Regions from separate parts of the Streptomyces sp. NPDC058665 genome, predicted to be linked through region 1. Evidence: riboswitches for the same ligand, from Rfam matches in the RefSeq annotation. Region 1 holds a riboswitch; each other region holds the start of a gene.

Evidence for each region. Region 1 has a riboswitch for cyclic di-AMP ahead of ACFWV8_RS28205 (M23 family metallopeptidase). Riboswitches for the same ligand answer to the same signal wherever they lie in the genome.
Region 2: linked by a shared signal. The riboswitch ahead of ACFWV8_RS01935 (transglycosylase family protein) and the one ahead of ACFWV8_RS28205 (M23 family metallopeptidase) in region 1 are both predicted to bind cyclic di-AMP.
Region 3: linked by a shared signal. The riboswitch ahead of ACFWV8_RS22660 (M23 family metallopeptidase) and the one ahead of ACFWV8_RS28205 (M23 family metallopeptidase) in region 1 are both predicted to bind cyclic di-AMP.

The regions. Positions count from the first base shown of each region.
Region 1 is NZ_JBHXRX010000052.1:15,133-20,731, reverse strand. Features, by position in the region: gene ACFWV8_RS28220 (hypothetical protein) at 1-9, shown strand, start outside; tRNA gene ACFWV8_RS28215 (tRNA-Met) at 81-154, shown strand; gene ACFWV8_RS28210 (PP2C family protein-serine/threonine phosphatase) at 752-1,840, shown strand; cyclic di-AMP (ydaO/yuaA leader) riboswitch at 2,093-2,247, shown strand; gene ACFWV8_RS28205 (M23 family metallopeptidase) at 2,259-3,323, shown strand; gene ACFWV8_RS28200 (PrsW family intramembrane metalloprotease) at 3,349-4,611, opposite strand; gene trmB (tRNA (guanosine(46)-N7)-methyltransferase TrmB) at 4,761-5,531, opposite strand.
Region 2 is NZ_JBHXRX010000002.1:115,801-121,399, reverse strand. Features, by position in the region: gene ACFWV8_RS01950 (DUF501 domain-containing protein) at 1-138, opposite strand, end outside; gene ACFWV8_RS01945 (septum formation initiator family protein) at 246-719, opposite strand; gene eno (phosphopyruvate hydratase) at 868-2,154, opposite strand; gene ACFWV8_RS01935 (transglycosylase family protein) at 2,435-3,145, opposite strand; cyclic di-AMP (ydaO/yuaA leader) riboswitch at 3,149-3,323, opposite strand; gene ACFWV8_RS01930 (transglycosylase family protein) at 3,582-4,514, opposite strand; gene ACFWV8_RS01925 (cytochrome P450) at 4,655-5,599, opposite strand, start outside.
Region 3 is NZ_JBHXRX010000034.1:64,313-69,911, forward strand. Features, by position in the region: gene ACFWV8_RS22650 (pitrilysin family protein) at 1-855, shown strand, start outside; gene ACFWV8_RS22655 (M16 family metallopeptidase) at 873-2,240, shown strand; cyclic di-AMP (ydaO/yuaA leader) riboswitch at 2,448-2,618, shown strand; gene ACFWV8_RS22660 (M23 family metallopeptidase) at 2,633-3,436, shown strand; gene ACFWV8_RS22665 (HPr family phosphocarrier protein) at 3,509-3,790, opposite strand; gene ACFWV8_RS22670 (GNAT family N-acetyltransferase) at 3,924-5,599, shown strand, end outside.

The sequences.
Region 1 (5,599 bases):
GCCGCCTAGGCCGATCGGGGCCCTCGGCGGGGTAAATGGAAATGATCTTGGTCCGGATGGCGTAATGTTGCAGTCAACGGCGCGGGGTGGAGCAGCTCGGTAGCTCGCTGGGCTCATAACCCAGAGGTCGCAGGTTCAAATCCTGTCCCCGCTACTCGCAGAGGACGAAGGCCCGGATCCACTGGATCCGGGCCTTCGTCGTGCGCGCGTCCTGTTCCCGATTCCCACGGCCGCGGCCGAGCCACCGTCATCGCACCGGCCCGCCGGATAGCCCAGTCGGTCGACAGCGGGTAGCCGCCCGGCGCGTAAGAGGCCAGCCTGGGGGGACGCGGTACCGTCCGCGGCATTCGACGGACCGGGCAGGAGGCCACTGGTGGGGCACCTGAGAGACAGCGGGGACGACGGGACCGGGGACGGCCCCCCTGGCGGCGGCGAGCACCCTCCCGCCAAGGGGGCCGTCCCCGACCCCTCCGCCGAGCGGCCCGCCCGTACCTCCTCGCCCCGCCGCACGTCCCACCGTCCCGCCGTCTCCTCCAGGCTCCGCCGGTTCAACGGCGGCGTCCGGCGCCTGGTCCAACGTGGTTTCCGCCGCGCCGACGAAGGCTTCCGGCTGGCGGACGCCGACCCGGACGACCCCACCTGGCGCCGCTCGCGCCCCGTCGAGAAGCTCCCGCCCGGTTTCGGCCCCGAAGACCCCCGGCCGCCCAAGCGCCGACGCGGCCGGCTCGCCTCCCGGCCGACGCATCCGGTCGTGGAGTTGCTGCCCGGTCTGATCATCGTGGCGGGGATCATCCTGGACCAGGCGACCCCGACCGCCTTCACCGCCTCCCCGTTCTTCTCGGCGGCGCCGTTGGTCGCCGCCCCCTTCTTCTCGTTCCTGCGCACCCTCTTGGTCGGCCTCCTTTCCGTCGGCGCCGTCATCGGACTGCGTTACTTCGGCAGCTCATCGAGCGGGGTCGACACGATCACCGACTCGCTGACCGTCTTCACCGTCTCCGTCCTCGCGCTGGCCATCAACGGTGTCGTACGCCGCAGCGGTGAACGCCTGGCTTCCGCACGGGTGATCGCCGAGGCCGCCCAGCGCGCTGTCCTGCCGACACCCGAGGCCCGGATCGGCGGGCTGCACGTCGCCGCGCGTTACGAGGCCGCCGAGGAGGGCGCGTACATCGGCGGCGACCTGTTCGCCGTCCAGGACACGGAGTACGGGGTACGGGTGGTGGTCGGCGACGTACGCGGCAAGGGCATGGGCGCGGTCGAGACCGTGGCCGTCATCATCGGCGCCTTCCGGGAGGCCGCCGAGCAGGAGACGACGCTCGAAGGGGTCGCGCGGCGGCTGGAGCGTGCGCTGGCGCGCGAAGGCACGCGGCGCAGCGGGATCGACCTGTTCGAGGGCTTCACCACCGCCGTACTGGCCGAGGTCCCCCACACCGAGGGCATAGTGCGCGTACTGAACCGCGGGCACCCTGAGCCGCTGCTGCTCGGCCCCGACGGCGCGCTGACCGTGCTGGCCCCCACCGATCCGGCGCTGCCGCTCGGGATGGGTGAGCTGGGGACGTGGCCGGACCACGCGGAGGAGGTCCCGTACCGGCCAGGGGCGACGCTGCTCCTCTACACGGACGGGCTCTCCGAGGCGCGCAACGCGGAGGGCGTCTTCTACGACCCGGGCGGACGGCTCGCGGGGCGGATCTTTCCCGGTCCCGACGATCTGCTGCAGGCGATCGTCGGGGACGTACGGCTGCACACCGGCGGCGGCAGGACGGACGACATGGCGCTGCTGGCCATCAGCCGGCCCACCCCGCGGCAGCCGGAGCGGCGCCGGACGATGCCGGTCGTGCCGTGATGTCATCTCCCCCGCCACGCTGCGTAGTTGAGGCGCACCACTCCGCATAACATTTGACGCACCGTCAGTTCGAGTGTGTGATCGCACACGGTCCGAATGCCGATCAACTCGCCCGATTGCGCCTGCTTGTGTCCCGGTTGATCCCCGCCGTGCTCGCTAACGATCACCGGGAACAGCTTGGAATAAGCCCCCGTCGTCTATTAACGTTCGATAACGCAGCGCGGTTGTCCCAGCCGTCGAAAGAGACGGCACCGTGCGCACGCGCCGAATTCCGCAAGGAAACCGGGGAACCACCAATTGGGGTGAATCGGGCGCCTCTTGCTGCCTCGTGCGGCGAGAAACGCTCGTAGGAGACCTTCCTGCTCCGAACCCGTCAGCTAACCCGGTAGGCGAGAAGGAAGGAAAGGAGAGCGCCCCAGTGGCGTCCAACAGGCCTGCTCCCGAAGCCTCCGTCCCGGCCCATTTCGGCCCCGGGAGCCGGCTCGCCGGCACCGATCTCGCCGACGGCGAGGCCACCAGGGACTGGGAGGAGTGGAATCCCACCGCGGACTCCATCCGTCCCGTACGCGGCAAGCACCGTGTCGCCAAGCAGCGCAACGCGCTGGCCCGCAGCTCCACGGTCCTCGGAGTGGGTGTCATCGCCGCTGTCGGCGCCGGAGGCATCGCCTCCGCGCAGGACAAGCCGCCGGTCTCGATATCACTTCCCGACGCGCTCTCGGACAATCTCCCCGACGCCAAGTCCCTTCCCGGTGTCGGGTCTTTCATGTCCGACGGCGACAAGAAGACCGACGAGACGCCCTCCCCGCTGACCACGGCGGGCCTCACCGTCGCGGACGCCCAGCAGGGCACCACCGACTCCGGCGAGGCACTGCGCGCCCGCATCCTCCAGCAGGCGGAGCAGCAGCAGGCCGAGGCCGACGCCGCCCAGAAGGCGAGCGCCGAGAAGGCCGCCGCGGAGAAGGCGGCGGCGGAGGCCGAGAAGCAGCAGACCGACGCGGAGAAGAAGGCCGCCGAGGCGAAGCGCAAGGCGAAGGAAGAGGCCGAACGCAAGGCCGAGCAGGAGCGCCTGGAGAAGCTGGCCGCCAGCTTCTCGCTCCCCACCTCCTCCTACACGCTCACCTCCACCTTCGGCCAGGCCGGCTCCATGTGGTCCTCCGGCCAGCACACGGGCCTGGACTTCGCCGCTCCCACGGGCACGCCCACCAAGGCAGTCCACGGCGGGACCGTCAAGTCGGCCGGCTGGTCCGGCTCGTACGGCTACCGCGTGGTGCTGGAGCTCGAAGACGGTACGGAGATCTGGTACGCCCACCTGTCCTCGATGACCGTCGGGGCGGGCCAGAAGGTCACCACCGGCGAGACCATCGGACGCGTGGGAGCCACCGGCAACGTCACCGGCCCGCACCTGCACCTGGAGGTGCACACCCCGGGCGGCAGCGGCATCGACCCGATGAGCTGGCTGCGCGGCAAGGGACTCACGCCCTGATCCGGCCTGATCGGCAAGACACCCCCTAGTTCCTGTACGGGTTGTAGCCGCCGTAGTCGATGTACGGCGGCGGAGACCACACCCGCCCCGTCGCCCGCGCCGCGTACGTCAGCGCGGGCGACGCCGTTTCCCGGCGCTGCCACATGTGGTGCAGCAACTCCTGCTCGCGCTCGACGAAGTCGGGCCCCGCCGTGCCGCGCCCGGCCCGGTGGCGCAGGAACGCCAGAGCGGTCGCGAACGCCTGGTACTCGCCGACCGTACGGGCCGCCTTCGGCCCGTACGCGCGCCCCGCCACATCGCGCGCCATCGAGCGCGCCCGCATCGAGGACAGGGCGAGCGGCTCGGTCTTGGCGAGCCAGCCCGCCGCCGCGTAGGCGGGCAACTCGGTCGAAACCATGCGCAGTTCGCGCTGCCGCGTCCAGATCGCCAGCCAGGTGAGCAGGGCGAAGGCGGGGACCATGAAGGCCGCGTACACCGCGTAGAAGCCGTACGGGCCGAACAGCGACGACGAGCCGTTCCACAGCGCGTGCGTGCCCATGGCGAGCACGAGGCCGACGATCGGCATCAGCCACCGGCGGACGCGCCGGCGGCTGGTGGCGAGGGCGGCGATGCCGAAGCCGATGCCCGTCAGGACCGTGAAGAGCGGGTGCGCGAACGGCGACATCACCACGCGTACGAAGAAGGTCGCCGCGGTCATGGCGGGCAGCCCCGAGTTGCCGATCTGCTGGTCCTCGCCGTACGCGCTGCCGAGATACAGGATGTTCTCGGTGAAGGCGAAGCCGGTCGCGGTGAAGCCCGCGACGACGACTCCGTCGACCAGTCCGGTGAAGGACTGCCGCTGGAAGAGGAAGATCAGCAGGATCGCGGCGGCTTTCGCGCTCTCCTCGACGATCGGCGCGATCACCGTGGCCCCCAGGGACTCCGCGCCGGCGGGGTCGGCGGTGGCGGTGGCTATCCACTGGGTCGCGAAGGAGTTGGCCGTGATCGCCACGAGGGCGGCGGCGCAGGCGCCCCAGGCGAAGGAGAACAGCAGATTCCGCCATGGGCCCGGCTCCACCCGGTCCAGCCAGCGGAAGGCCGCCATCAGCAGCGGCACGGGCAGGACCGCCAGCCCGAGGCCGACCAGGAAGCCCTGGGTGCCGGTCTGTTCCCGGACGAGCGACATGAGCAGCAGGCCGCAGAGCGCGAGCAGGATGATCACGGCGCCCGCGCGCACGGCCGGGTGCCGCCAGAACGCGCGGTACGGCCGGTAGCGCCAGCGGGAGCGCTCAGGAACGGCGGCCCACATGTCGCCGAGCTGCCGCTGCCGCTCGGCGGCGGGGATCGCCGGCTCGGGGACCGGTGGGTCGTACGGGGGCGGTCGGGGCGGTTCGGACACCTACTGACCCTAACGAGAGCCACTGACAGCGCGCGACGCCGTCCGGCCGGTTCCTGCCGTCAGCCGGCGAGCGCGCCGCCCGCCTTCTCTTCGTCCGCCGCCCCGTCGCCCGCGACGCGGCGGAAGACCAGGTCCCGTACGGCATGGCCCTTTTCGATGCCCTGGCCCTCGAACCGCGTGAGCGGCCGGGAGTCGGGCCGTGGCGCGTATCCGCCGTCCGGGGCGGTGTTCTCGAACGCCGGGTGCGCGCTCAGCACGTCGAGCATCTGCTCGGCGTACGGCTCCCAGTCCGTCGCGCAGTGCAGTACGGCACCGGGCTTCAGCACAGGCGCCGCCAGCGAGAGGAACTCGGGCTGGATCAGCCGCCGTTTGTGGTGGCGCGTCTTGGGCCACGGGTCGGGGAAGTAGACACGTATCCCGTCCAGCGACTCGGGCGCCAGCATCTCCCGCAGCAGGATGATCGCGTCGCCGTTGGCCACCCGGATGTTGGACAGCCCGCCGCGCTCGGCCAGCCGCAGCAGATTGCCCTGCCCGGGGGTGTGCACGTCGGCGGCGAGGATTCCGGTGCCGGGATCGTCGGCCGCCATCCGCGCGGTCGCCTCGCCCATGCCGAAGCCGATCTCCAGGACGACCGGGAGTCCGCCGAACAGGGCGCCGAGGTCGAGGACCCGCTGTCCGTCGATGTCCAGGCCCCAGGACGGCCACAGCCGCCGCAGGACCTCCGCCTGGCCGGTCGTGACCCGGCTGCGGCGCGGCTGGAAACTGCGGATCCGGCGCTCGAAGTGCGATCCGGCGGGGTCGGCGGCCGGTCCCGAGCCCCCGGGGAACATCCGGGACCAGGGGTGGGTGTCGTCGGCGCGTGCGCCGTCGCGGTCGCTGTTCACGTTCATCTGGGTCT
Region 2 (5,599 bases), on a different contig from region 1:
CACGTCGGGCTGACCGCAGGGGCAGCGGTGCGCGATGGCGCGCAGACCGCGCGGGGGCCGGCCGAGCTGCTGCCTGAACGCGTCGACGTCCGCCTCGGTGGGTTCGGTGCGTTCGGTCTGCGGAGGGGGCGTTTGCATACCTGCGTCGGTTTCCTTGATGTCTGTCTGTCCGTCGGTGTCTGTCGGCCGGCCGATGCTTGTCTGCCGATACCTGTCGGCCGATGTCCGTCTGTGCGGCCGGGCCGCTACCGGTCCGTCCGGTCCGCCTTGTCGACGCCGTCCATGAGGTTGGAGTACCAGGGCCGGTCGCCCGCGCCCTGGTCGGGTCGGTGCTCCTCGGCCGCCCGGGGGTCGGCCATGATGTAGCCGGTCTCCCCCGGCATCACGTAATGCAGATGCTCGCGCGCCAGCCGCTGGACGTACGCGTCGTCCTGGAGGCGGGCCCTCTCGTCCCGCAGCTCCTCGACCCGCTTCGCGGCCTCGCGCGCCAGCTGCTCCTGCTCAGCGATCTCGCCGCGCTGGGACACGTACTGCCGCATCGGATAGGCGAGCGCCACGATCAGTGAGCAGACCACGAGAACCAGGAACGCGGCGCGTCCGGTGAGCCGGGAACGGCGGGCCTGCCTGCGGGTCTGCGAGCGGTAGACACGGGCGGCGGTCTGCTCGCCCAGAATCCTGATCTTGGTCGCGGTGGAGAACCGGTCCCGGTTCGCGGCCATGGTCCCGCCTCCCTCAGAGGCCCGGCGGACCCCGTTCCTCTGTACTGCCGTACTGCCTCTGTACGCGCGTACGTCCCCGGACACGGTACGGGACCGTGGCCGGGGACGGCCGTAGGACGGGCGGACCGGTGGCCGGTGGTCCCGGGGGTCAGTCCTTGAAACGCGGGAACGCGCTGCGGCCCGCGTACACCGCCGCGTCGTCGAGGATCTCCTCGATGCGCAGGAGCTGGTTGTACTTGGCGACGCGCTCGGAGCGGGCCGGGGCGCCGGTCTTGATCTGGCCGCAGTTGGTGGCGACGGCGAGGTCGGCGATCGTGACGTCCTCGGTCTCGCCGGAGCGGTGCGACATCATGCACTTGAAGCCGCTGCGCTGCGCCAGCTCGACGGCGTCCAGGGTCTCGGTCAGCGAACCGATCTGGTTGACCTTGACGAGCAGGGCGTTGGCCGAGCCCTCCTCGATGCCACGGGCCAGGCGCTCGGGGTTGGTGACGAAGAGGTCGTCGCCGACGATCTGGACCTTGGAGCCCAGCTTGTCGTTGAGGACCTTCCAGCCGGCCCAGTCGTCCTCGAAGAGCGGGTCCTCGATGGAGACCAGCGGGTACGAGGCGACGAGCTCCTCGTAGTACTCGGTCATCTCGGCGGCCGAGCGGGACTTGCCCTCGAACTCGTAGGAGCCGTCCTTGTAGAACTCGGAGGCCGCGACGTCGAGTGCGAGCGCGATGTCCTTGCCCGGGGCGTAGCCGGCTTCCTTGATGGCCACGAGGATGAGGTCGAGCGCGGCGCGGTTGGACTCCAGGTTCGGCGCGAAGCCGCCCTCGTCGCCGAGGCCCGTGGAGAGCCCCTTCTCCTTCAGGACCTTCTTCAGCGTGTGGTAGACCTCCGCGCCCCAGCGCAGGGCCTCGGAGAACGACTCGGCGCCGATCGGCGCGATCATGAACTCCTGGATGTCCACGTTGGAGTCGGCGTGCGACCCGCCGTTGAGGATGTTCATCATCGGAACGGGCAGCAGGTGCGCGTTCGGGCCCCCGAGGTACCGGAACAGCGGCAGGTCCGAGGCCTCGGAGGCGGCGTGCGCCACGGCCAGGGAGACACCGAGGATGGCGTTGGCGCCGAGCGAGGACTTGTCGGGGGTGGCGTCCAGGTCGAACATCGCCTGGTCGATCAGGCGCTGCTCGGTGGCGTCGTAGCCGACGAGCTCCGGGCCGATCTGCTCGATGACGGCGAGGACGGCCTTCTCGACGCCCTTGCCCTGGTAGCGGTTCTGGTCACCGTCGCGGAGCTCAAGGGCCTCGAACGCACCGGTGGACGCACCGGAGGGGACAGCAGCACGGCCGGTGCTGCCGTCGTCGAGGCCGACCTCGACCTCGACCGTTGGGTTGCCTCGGGAGTCAAGGATTTCCCGGGCTACGACGACGTCGATGGACGGCACGAGCATCTCCTTCTGGGATGTGACGCGTGGAGCAGGGCCTCATGGGTGCCGGGCCTCGTCGGCCTTGCGTTGGCCTTGCGGCATGAGCCTAACCGGCTCCCGGTCGGCGGTCGGCAGATGCCCGCCCGCTGGGACGAAAAGAGTCCGCGATGCCCGTTCGGACCCGAATGTCCAAGGGTTGGGTCGAGCCCTTCCGAAGCCCAAGGCCGGAGGCCGTCCGAAGCCCCCGGCCCGGCGCGTCCGGGGGGAGTGAGGCGCGCCGGGCCGGGGGTTCAAGGGGAAAGGGTCAGCTCAGGTGGAGCTGCTGACCCGGGAAGATCACGTCGGCGTCCTCGACGATGTCCTTGTTGAGCTTGAAGAGCTTCTTCCAGCCGCCTTCGACCTTCTTGGTCTCGGCGATCTTGGAGAGCGAGTCGCCGGGCTTGACCTTGTACTCGCCGTCGCCCTTCTTGACCGGGCCGCGCGTCTCGGTGCGCGAGGCGGGCTGCTCCTGCGTCGCACGCGGGGCGGACCGCTTCTCCGGAGCGGCCTGGGGGGCCTGCTCGGTCTGCTCGGGGGCGGCCTGCTGCTGACCGGAGTCCCCGGAGCCGGAGTCGGCCGAGCCCGCGTCGTTCGACGCGTTGGACAGACCCACGCCACAGCTCGGCCAGGCACCCTTGCCCTGGCCGGCCAGGACCTTCTCGGCGATCTGTATCTGCTGGGACTTCGAGGCCTGGTCGGCGCTGGAGGCGAACGCGGTGCCGCCGTACGCGGCCCAGGTGGAGGCGGAGAACTGAAGCCCGCCGAAGTAGCCGTTGCCGGTGTTGATCGACCAGTTGCCGCCGGACTCGCACTGGGCGACGGCGTCCCACTCGGAGGTGGTGGCCGCGGAGGCGGCGGTGGCGCCGATCAGCGGGACCGCGACGGCGGCACCGGTGATGCCGGCGAGCGTGGCGTAACGGACGGTCTTGGAGGGACGACGGTGCTTGCCCTTGCCGGACGCGCTGGAAAACAGCATGCGAGATCTCCTCACCGACGCCTGCGAGGTGAGCTGTCGGGTTCGGGCCAAGTGAGTTGCCCGGCCGTGCGACCCGGGAACGTCTGTACGTCCCCTCGCACACGGCTGCACCCCGAGCCGGCCGTATTGGCCGGCACTTACCTGGGTCCCCCGCTCCTGCCTTCGGCGCGTGAAGCGACGAGTACTCCCCCCGACCGACGGCAGGACTCGGCGTGACGGTCGACGGTGCCCGCGGTGCGAGCGGTTCAGACCGTAAACACAGACATCCCGGATGTTCAAAGAAGGAACATCCGGGATGATTCGCCCATCCCGCCCCGAGGAAACCTCTGTTTACGCAGGTCGGAACGGAAAGGGGGCGAGTTGCCGGGCAGACCGCATCAGTTGGGGCGAAGAGACGCTTGTCTCACTTGCCCAGATGCGGACATAGCCCGCTTAACTACCCCTGATTCGCGGTCAGATCGAGCTTCTGGCCCGGCAGGATGAGGTCCGCGTCGGAGCCCACGACCTCGCGGTTCGCCTGGTAGAGCGCGGCCCAGCCACCCTCCACCTTCGCCTCGTCGGCGATGGCCCACAGATTGTCGCCCGCACGGACGGTGTACGAGCCGTCCGCGACGTCGTCGGCGCGTGTCGAACTGTCACCCCGTGAGGCATGACGGCCGCTTTCGCGCTCTTCGTCCGTCTTGCCTTCCTCGCCGGCTTCGGCCTCCCCGGCGGGCTTGCCCGCCTCGGGGGCCGCCTCGCCGCGGTGCTTGCCCTTCCCCGCGTCGGCGGTGCTGGGCTCCGAGCTCGGCTCGGCGCCCTGCTCCTCGGCCTCGGACGCGGAGTCGCGGCCGAACTGCCCGGACGACGGGGTCGACTCGGGAGCGGGAGGCAGCTCGGCCGTCTCGCTCGGCTCGGGCTCCGGGGAGGTCTCCTGCTGCTGGGTGGACTCGCCGGAGGAACCGTTGCCCTGAGCCTTGTCCGCTTCACCGTCGGCGCCCGCGTCCGTGCCCGGCTCCGCCGTGAGCCCGGTGACCAGCGCGCAGGTCGGCCACGCGCTCGGCCCCTGCGCTTCGAGGATCTTCTCGGCGACGGCTATCTGCTGGCTGCGGCTGGCCTGGTCGGCGGTGGGGGCGTACGCCGTACCGCCGAAGTCGGCCCAGGTCTCCTGGGAGATCTGGAGGCCGCCGTAGTAGCCGTTGCCGAGGTCGGCGCTCCACATGCCGCCGCTCTCGCACTCGGCGACGCGGTCCCAGGTCGAGGCGTCCGCCGCACTGGCGCCGGTCGCGCCGAGCAGCGGGATGGCGATCGCCGAGCCTGTCACCCCTGCCGCGACGACAAGGGCGGGGGCCTGACGGGGCCGACGGTGCCGGCCGTTCCCGGAGCGCATGCGGTTGCCTTCCGTGAGACTGCTGGGACGTGAACCCCGGCGCGTGACTGCCGGGACGATCGTGAACGTAGCCGTACTCGAACGTCTGTCACAAGTCGATGCAGCGTAGATCACGTGAAAGTCACAGTGTTGACGATCCGTCAGTCACTCACCGCTGTGAACTGCACCGGGAGCGTACGCAGTCCACGCATGATGAGCCCCCCACGCCACCTCAAATCGGACGGTTCGACCGCTAGCCGCAAGTCGGGCAGGCGGGTCAGAAGGGTGGCGAGCGCGGTCTGCCCCTCAAGCCGGGCGAGGGGCGCGCCGAGGCAGTAGTGGATGCCGTGGCCGTATCCGAGGTGTTTGTTGTCACTCCGCGCCAGATCGAGCCGGTCCGGGTCGGCGAACCGCGCCGGGTCCCGGTCGGCGGCGGCGAGTACGACGAGGACGGGGTCACCGACCGCGACGCGCTGCCCGCCGAGTTCGACGGGTTCGGTGGCGTAGCGCCAGGTGGCGAGCTCCACCGGACCGTCGTAGCGGAGCAGTTCCTCGACGCCGGTCGCGAGGAGTTCCTTCTCGCCTGCGCGGAGGGAGCGTTGAAGGCGCTCGCGCTGATCGGGATGACGAAGCAGCGAGTACACGCCATTCCCGATGAGATTCACGGTTGTCTCGAACCCCGCGAAGAGAAGGATGAACGCCATCGCGGCGGCCTCGTTCTCGGTGAGGTGCTCGCCGTGGTCGCCGGCCCGGATCAAGCCGGAGATCAGGTCGTCTCCGGGGTCGTCCCGCTTACGGTGGATGAGCTCGGCGAGATACCCCCGCATCTTCTTGACGGACCGCGCGACCCCGCCCCGTGGCCCGCCGCCGTGCCGGATCATCATCCCGGCCCAGTCGCGGAAGTCGTCCTGGTCCTCGCGCGGGACGCCGAGCAGATCGCAGATCGCGTAGATGGGGAGCGGGAAGGCGAAGTCATGGATCAGGTCGGCCTCCCCCTTCGACGCGAATGAGTCGATCAGCCCGTCGGTCAACTCCTGTACCCGGGGTGCGAATTCGGCCACGCGCCGGGGAGTGAACGCCTGCGAAACCAGCCGCCGCAGACGGGT
Region 3 (5,599 bases), on a different contig from region 1:
CCGTACCACCACACCCCGATCGGCTCGATGGCCGACCTGGACGCGGCGACCCTCGACGACGCGCGGCAGTTCTTCCGTACGTACTACGCGCCGAACAACGCGGTGCTCTCGGTCGTCGGCGACATCGATCCCGAGCAGACCCTCGCCTGGGTCCAGAAGTACTTCGGCTCGATCCCGGGGCACGACGGCAAGCAGGCGCCGCGCGACGGCTCGCTGCCCGACATCATCGGCGAGCAGCTGCGCGAGGAGATCCGCGAGGAGGTCCCGGCGCGCGCGCTGATGGCCGCCTACCGGCTGCCGCAGGACGGCACCCGCGAGTCCGACGCCGCCGATCTGGCGCTCACCGTCCTCGGCGGCGGCGAGTCCTCCCGTCTCCACAACCGCCTGGTGCGCCGTGACCGTACGGCCGTGTCGGCGGGATTCGGACTGCTGCGCCTGGCCGGCGCGCCCTCGCTGGGCTGGCTGGACGTGAAGACCTCCGGTGGCGTCGAGGTGCCCCAGATCGAGGCCGCGGTCGACGAGGAGCTGGCCCGGTTCGCGGCCGATGGCCCCACGGACGAGGAAATGGAGCGCGCCCAGGCCCAGTTGGAGCGCGAATGGCTCGACCGGCTCGGTACGGTCGCGGGCCGCGCGGACGAACTGTGCAGGTTCGCGGTGCTGTTCGGCGACCCGCAGCTGGCACTGACCGCCGTCCAGCGGGTGCTGGAGGTCACGGCCGACGAGGTGCGCGCGGTGGCCGAGGCCCGGCTGCGCCCGGACAACAGGGCGGTGCTGGTCTACGAGCCGGTCACCTCCGACGACGAGGACGCCGCCGCCGACGAGACCACCGACGAGCACGAGGGGGCGGACCAGTGACCGACGCTGCCGTGACCATGGAGTTCCACCCGCAGCCGACCGCGGGAGAGGCCAGGCCCTGGGCGTTCCCCGCCCCCGAGCGCGGCGCGCTGCCCAACGGCCTGACGGTGCTGCGCTGTCACCGCCCCGGCCAGCAGGTCGTGGCCGTCGAGATCTCCCTCGCCGCCCCGCTGGAGGCCGAGCCCGACGGCCTGGACGGCGTGGCCACGATCATGGCCCGCGCCCTGTCCGAGGGCACCGACAAGCACACCGCCGAGGAGTTCGCCGCCGAGCTGGAGCGCTGCGGCGCCACGCTGGACGCGCACGCCGACCACCCCGGTGTACGGGTCTCGCTGGAGGTCCCGGTCTCCCGGCTGCCCAAGGCGCTCGGCCTGCTCGCCGACGCCCTGCGCGCGCCGCTGTTCTCCGAGAGCGAGGTCGGCCGGCTCGTCACGAACAGGCTGGACGAGATCCCGCACGAGCAGGCCAACCCGGCCCGCCGCGCGGCGAAGCAGCTCTCCAGAGAGCTGTTCCCGGAGACCTCGCGCATGTCGCGCCCGCGCCAGGGCACCGAGGAGACCGTCGGACGCATCGACGCCAAGGGCGTCCGGGCCTTCTACGAGGCGCATGTCCGCCCCGCCACCGCCACCGCGGTGATCGTCGGCGACCTCACCGGTGTCGACCTCGACGCCCTGCTCGCCGAGACCCTCGGCGACTGGACGGGCGACACCTCCGAGCCGCGCCCCGTGCCGCCGGTGACGGCCGACGACACCGGCCGTGTCGTGATCGTGGACCGGCCCGGAGCCGTACAGACCCAGCTCCTGATCGGCCGCGTCGGCCCCGACCGGCACGACCGCGTCTGGCCGGCCCAGGTGCTCGGCACGTACTGCCTGGGCGGCACGCTCACCTCCCGGCTCGACCGGGTGCTGCGGGAGGAGAAGGGCTACACGTACGGCGTGCGGGCCTTCGCGCAGGTGCTGCGCTCCGACCCGGAGGGCACGGGCGCCTCCATGCTCGCCATCAGCGGGTCTGTGGACACCGAGTCGACCGGGCCCGCGCTGGACGACCTGTGGAAGGTCCTGCGTACGCTCGCGGCCGAAGGCCTGACGGACGCCGAGCGTGAGACGGCCGTACAGAATCTGGTCGGGGTCGCGCCGCTGAAGTACGAGACGGCCGCGTCCGTCGCGGACACGCTCGCCGACCAGGTCGAACAGCACCTGCCGGACGACTTCCAGGCGCGGCTGTACGCGCGCCTGGCCGAGACCGGCACGGTCGAGGCGACGGCCGCCGTCGTCAGCGCCTTCCCGGGCGACCGGCTCGTCACGGTGCTCGTCGGGGACGCCTCGGTGATCCGGGAGCCGGTCGAGGCGCTGGACATCGGCGAGGTGAAGGTCGTCACCGGCTGACGGCACGATCCCGTACGGGAATCAGGACAAAGGGAACCCCGGTGACGAACTTGTCGCCGGGGTTCCCTTATTTGTCCGTATTTATGGGTGGGTTGCCCGAATGCCCTGTGGCGTGCGCTACAAAACGGGCTGTCCGTTTGGTGATTGAAAGATGAACGCCTAGCGTCGGTCCGGCTGTTCGTCAGAGCCCGCCGCGTCCGCGGCACCGGACAGCCATCGCCGAGTCCCCGTCAGGCGCGAGCCTGGGGAGCCGGGGACCCAACCTGTCCCTGGGGTGAATCGGGCGCCCTTCGCCATGCGCGGAGGACCCCCGTAGGAGACCTTCCTGCTCCGAACCCGTCAGCCAGGCCCTGCCCGGTAGGCGAGAAGGAAGGAAAGGACCAGCCACCTCAATGGCGTTCACCCGTGCCACCGGGAAGCACCGTGCCCGGAACCGAATGACGCGCAGAGGTGCGAACTTCGCCGGAGCCGCGTCCCTCACCGCGGCCGGTGTCATCGGCACCCTCGCATCCCCGGCGCTCGCCGCCGACGCGGAGGCGACCCTCGCCCAGGAGGCCGTCCCCGAGGCCCCGCCCCGTGCCATCGTCATCGACGACTCGCTCGCCGCGAAGATCGACGCCCAGGCCGACGCGCAGCGGGCGGCAGCCGAAGAGGCCGCGGAAGCGAAGGCGGAGGCCAAGGCCGCCGCGCGCGCCAAGGCCGAGGCGAAGCGCAAGGCGGAGGCCCGCGCCAAGGAACTCCGCGCCGCCAAGGAGCGCGCGGCACGGGCCGCCGAGCGCGAGCGCCTCAACTCCTACCGGCTCCCGGTCGCCGGCTCCTCGCTCACCACCGGCTACAGGACCGGCGGCGCGCTCTGGTCCTCCGGCAGCCACTCCGGCGTCGACTTCCGTGCCGCGTCCGGCACTTCGGTCGTGGCCGTCGGCGCGGGCACCGTCGTCGAGGCCGGCTGGGGCGGCGCGTACGGGAACAACATCGTCATCCGTATGAACGACGGCACGTACACCCAGTACGGACACCTCTCGTCCATAGGCGTCTCCATCGGCCAGAGCGTCGCCCCGGGGCAGCAGATCGCCCTCTCCGGCTCGACCGGCAACTCCAGCGGCCCGCACCTGCACTTCGAGGCGCGGACGACCGCGGAGTACGGCTCCGACATCGACCCGGTCGCGTATCTGCGCTCCCACGGCGTGAACGTCTAGTCACCACGCGACGAAGGCCCCGGCATCCTGCCGGGGCCTTCGCCATACGTGCCAGGAACGTGCGCTCGCGCTTCAGACGGTCTCGGGCAGCTCGTCCAGACCCTCGGCGACCAGCTTCGCCAGCCGGTCCAGCGCGATCTCCGCACCGTCCGCGTCGGAGAACAGGACGATCTCGTCGCCGCCCTGCGCGCCCAGCCCCAGCACGGCGAGCATCGACACCGCGTTGACCGGGCTGCCGTCGGCCTTGGCGATGGTAAGCGGAACGCCGGAAGCCGTGGCGGCCCGGACGAAGATGGAGGCGGGACGGGCGTGCAGGCCCTCGGCCCAGCCGACATTGACGCGGCGCTCAGCCATGGTGTTGCCCTTCAAGTCACAGTTGTTGTCTAGACCAGTGTCTCATGTGCCCCGGAACGGCCCGGTGCGGCACCCCCAGCCTGCCCCGGCCGGGTAACCGCCGCTACCCATGTGCGCGCCGTAGGCTCGTGTCATGACGCCGCCGTCGCAGCACGCGTACCCCGCTCACTGGGAAGCAGACGTGGTGCTGCGCGACGGGGGCACGGCCCGCGTCCGCCCCATCACCACCCACGACGCCGAGCGGCTGGTCAACTTCTACGAGCAGGTGTCCGACGAGTCGAAGTACTACCGCTTCTTCGCGCCCTACCCCCGGCTCTCCGACAAGGACGTCTACCGGTTCACCCACCACGACTACGTGGACCGGGTGGGCCTCGCGGTGACCGTCCACGGCGAGTTCGTCGCGACCGTCCGCTACGACCGCGTCGACAGCGACGGCAGGGCCGCGTCGGCCCCCGCCGACGAGGCGGAGGTCGCCTTCCTCGTCCAGGACGCGCATCAGGGGCGCGGCATCGCCTCCGCGCTCCTCGAACACATCGCCGCCGTGGCTCGCGAGCGCGGTATCCGGCGCTTCGCGGCGGAGGTGCTGCCCGCCAACAGCAAGATGATCAAGGTGTTCCGGGACGCCGGGTTCACCCAGAAACGCAGCTTCGAGGACGGCGCGGTCCGTCTCGTCCTCGACCTCGAACCGACCGCCGAGTCGCTCGCCGTCCAGCGCGGCCGTGAGCAGCGCGCCGAGGCCCGCTCCGTGCGACGGCTCCTCGGCCCGTCGTCGGTGGCCGTCGTCGGCGCCGGGCGCACCGCGGGCGGCGTCGGGCGAGCCGTGCTGCGCAATCTCCTGGACGGGGGTTTCACCGGGCGCGTGTACGCGGTGAACGTGGCTCTGCCCCCGGAACTCACCGAGATCGACGGCGTCCCGGCCGTCTGCTCCCTGGCGGAGATCGAGGAGCCCGTCGACCTCGCGGTCGTCGCCGTCCCCGCCGAACGCGTGCCCGACGTCGTCGCCGACTGCGGCGAACACGGCGTCCAGGGACTGGTCGTCCTGTCCGCCGGTTACGGCGAGAGCGGGCCCGAAGGACTGGAGCGGCAGCGCGAACTGGTGCGGCAGGCGCGTTCGTACGGGATGCGGGTCATCGGGCCCAACGCGTTCGGGATCATCAACACCTCGCCGCCCGTCCGCCTCAACGCCTCGCTCGCGCCTGAGTCGCCCGACCGGGGGCGGATCGGCCTCTTCACCCAGTCGGGCGCGATCGGTATCGCCCTGCTCGCGGGGCTGGTCCGGCGCGGCGCGGGCCTGTCCACCTTCATCTCGGCGGGCAACCGCGCGGACGTCTCGGGCAACGACTTCCTCCAGTACTGGCACGACGACCCGGACACCGACGTCGTCCTGCTGTATCTCGAATCCATCGGCAACCCACGGAAGTTCACACGGCTGGCCAGGCGTACGGGGGCGGCGAAGCCCGTCGTCGTCGCGAAGGGCGCGCGGCACAGCGGCAGCGCGCCGCCGGGGCACGCGGTGCCGGTCGGCACGATCCCGGACGCCACGGTCTCGGCGCTGCTCAGCCAGGCGGGGGTGATCCGCGTGGACACCGTCACGGAGCTGGTGGACGCCGGCGTCCTGCTCGCGTCCCAGCCTCTGCCGCGGGGACCGCACGTGGCGATCCTCGGCAACTCTGAGTCGCTGGGCCTCCTCACGTACGACGCCTGCCTGACGGAGGGCCTGCGCCCGCTGCCCCCGCTCGACCTCACGACATCGGCGCGCCCGGAGGACTTCCGTACGGCGCTGGCCTCGGCGCTGGCGGACCCGGGCTG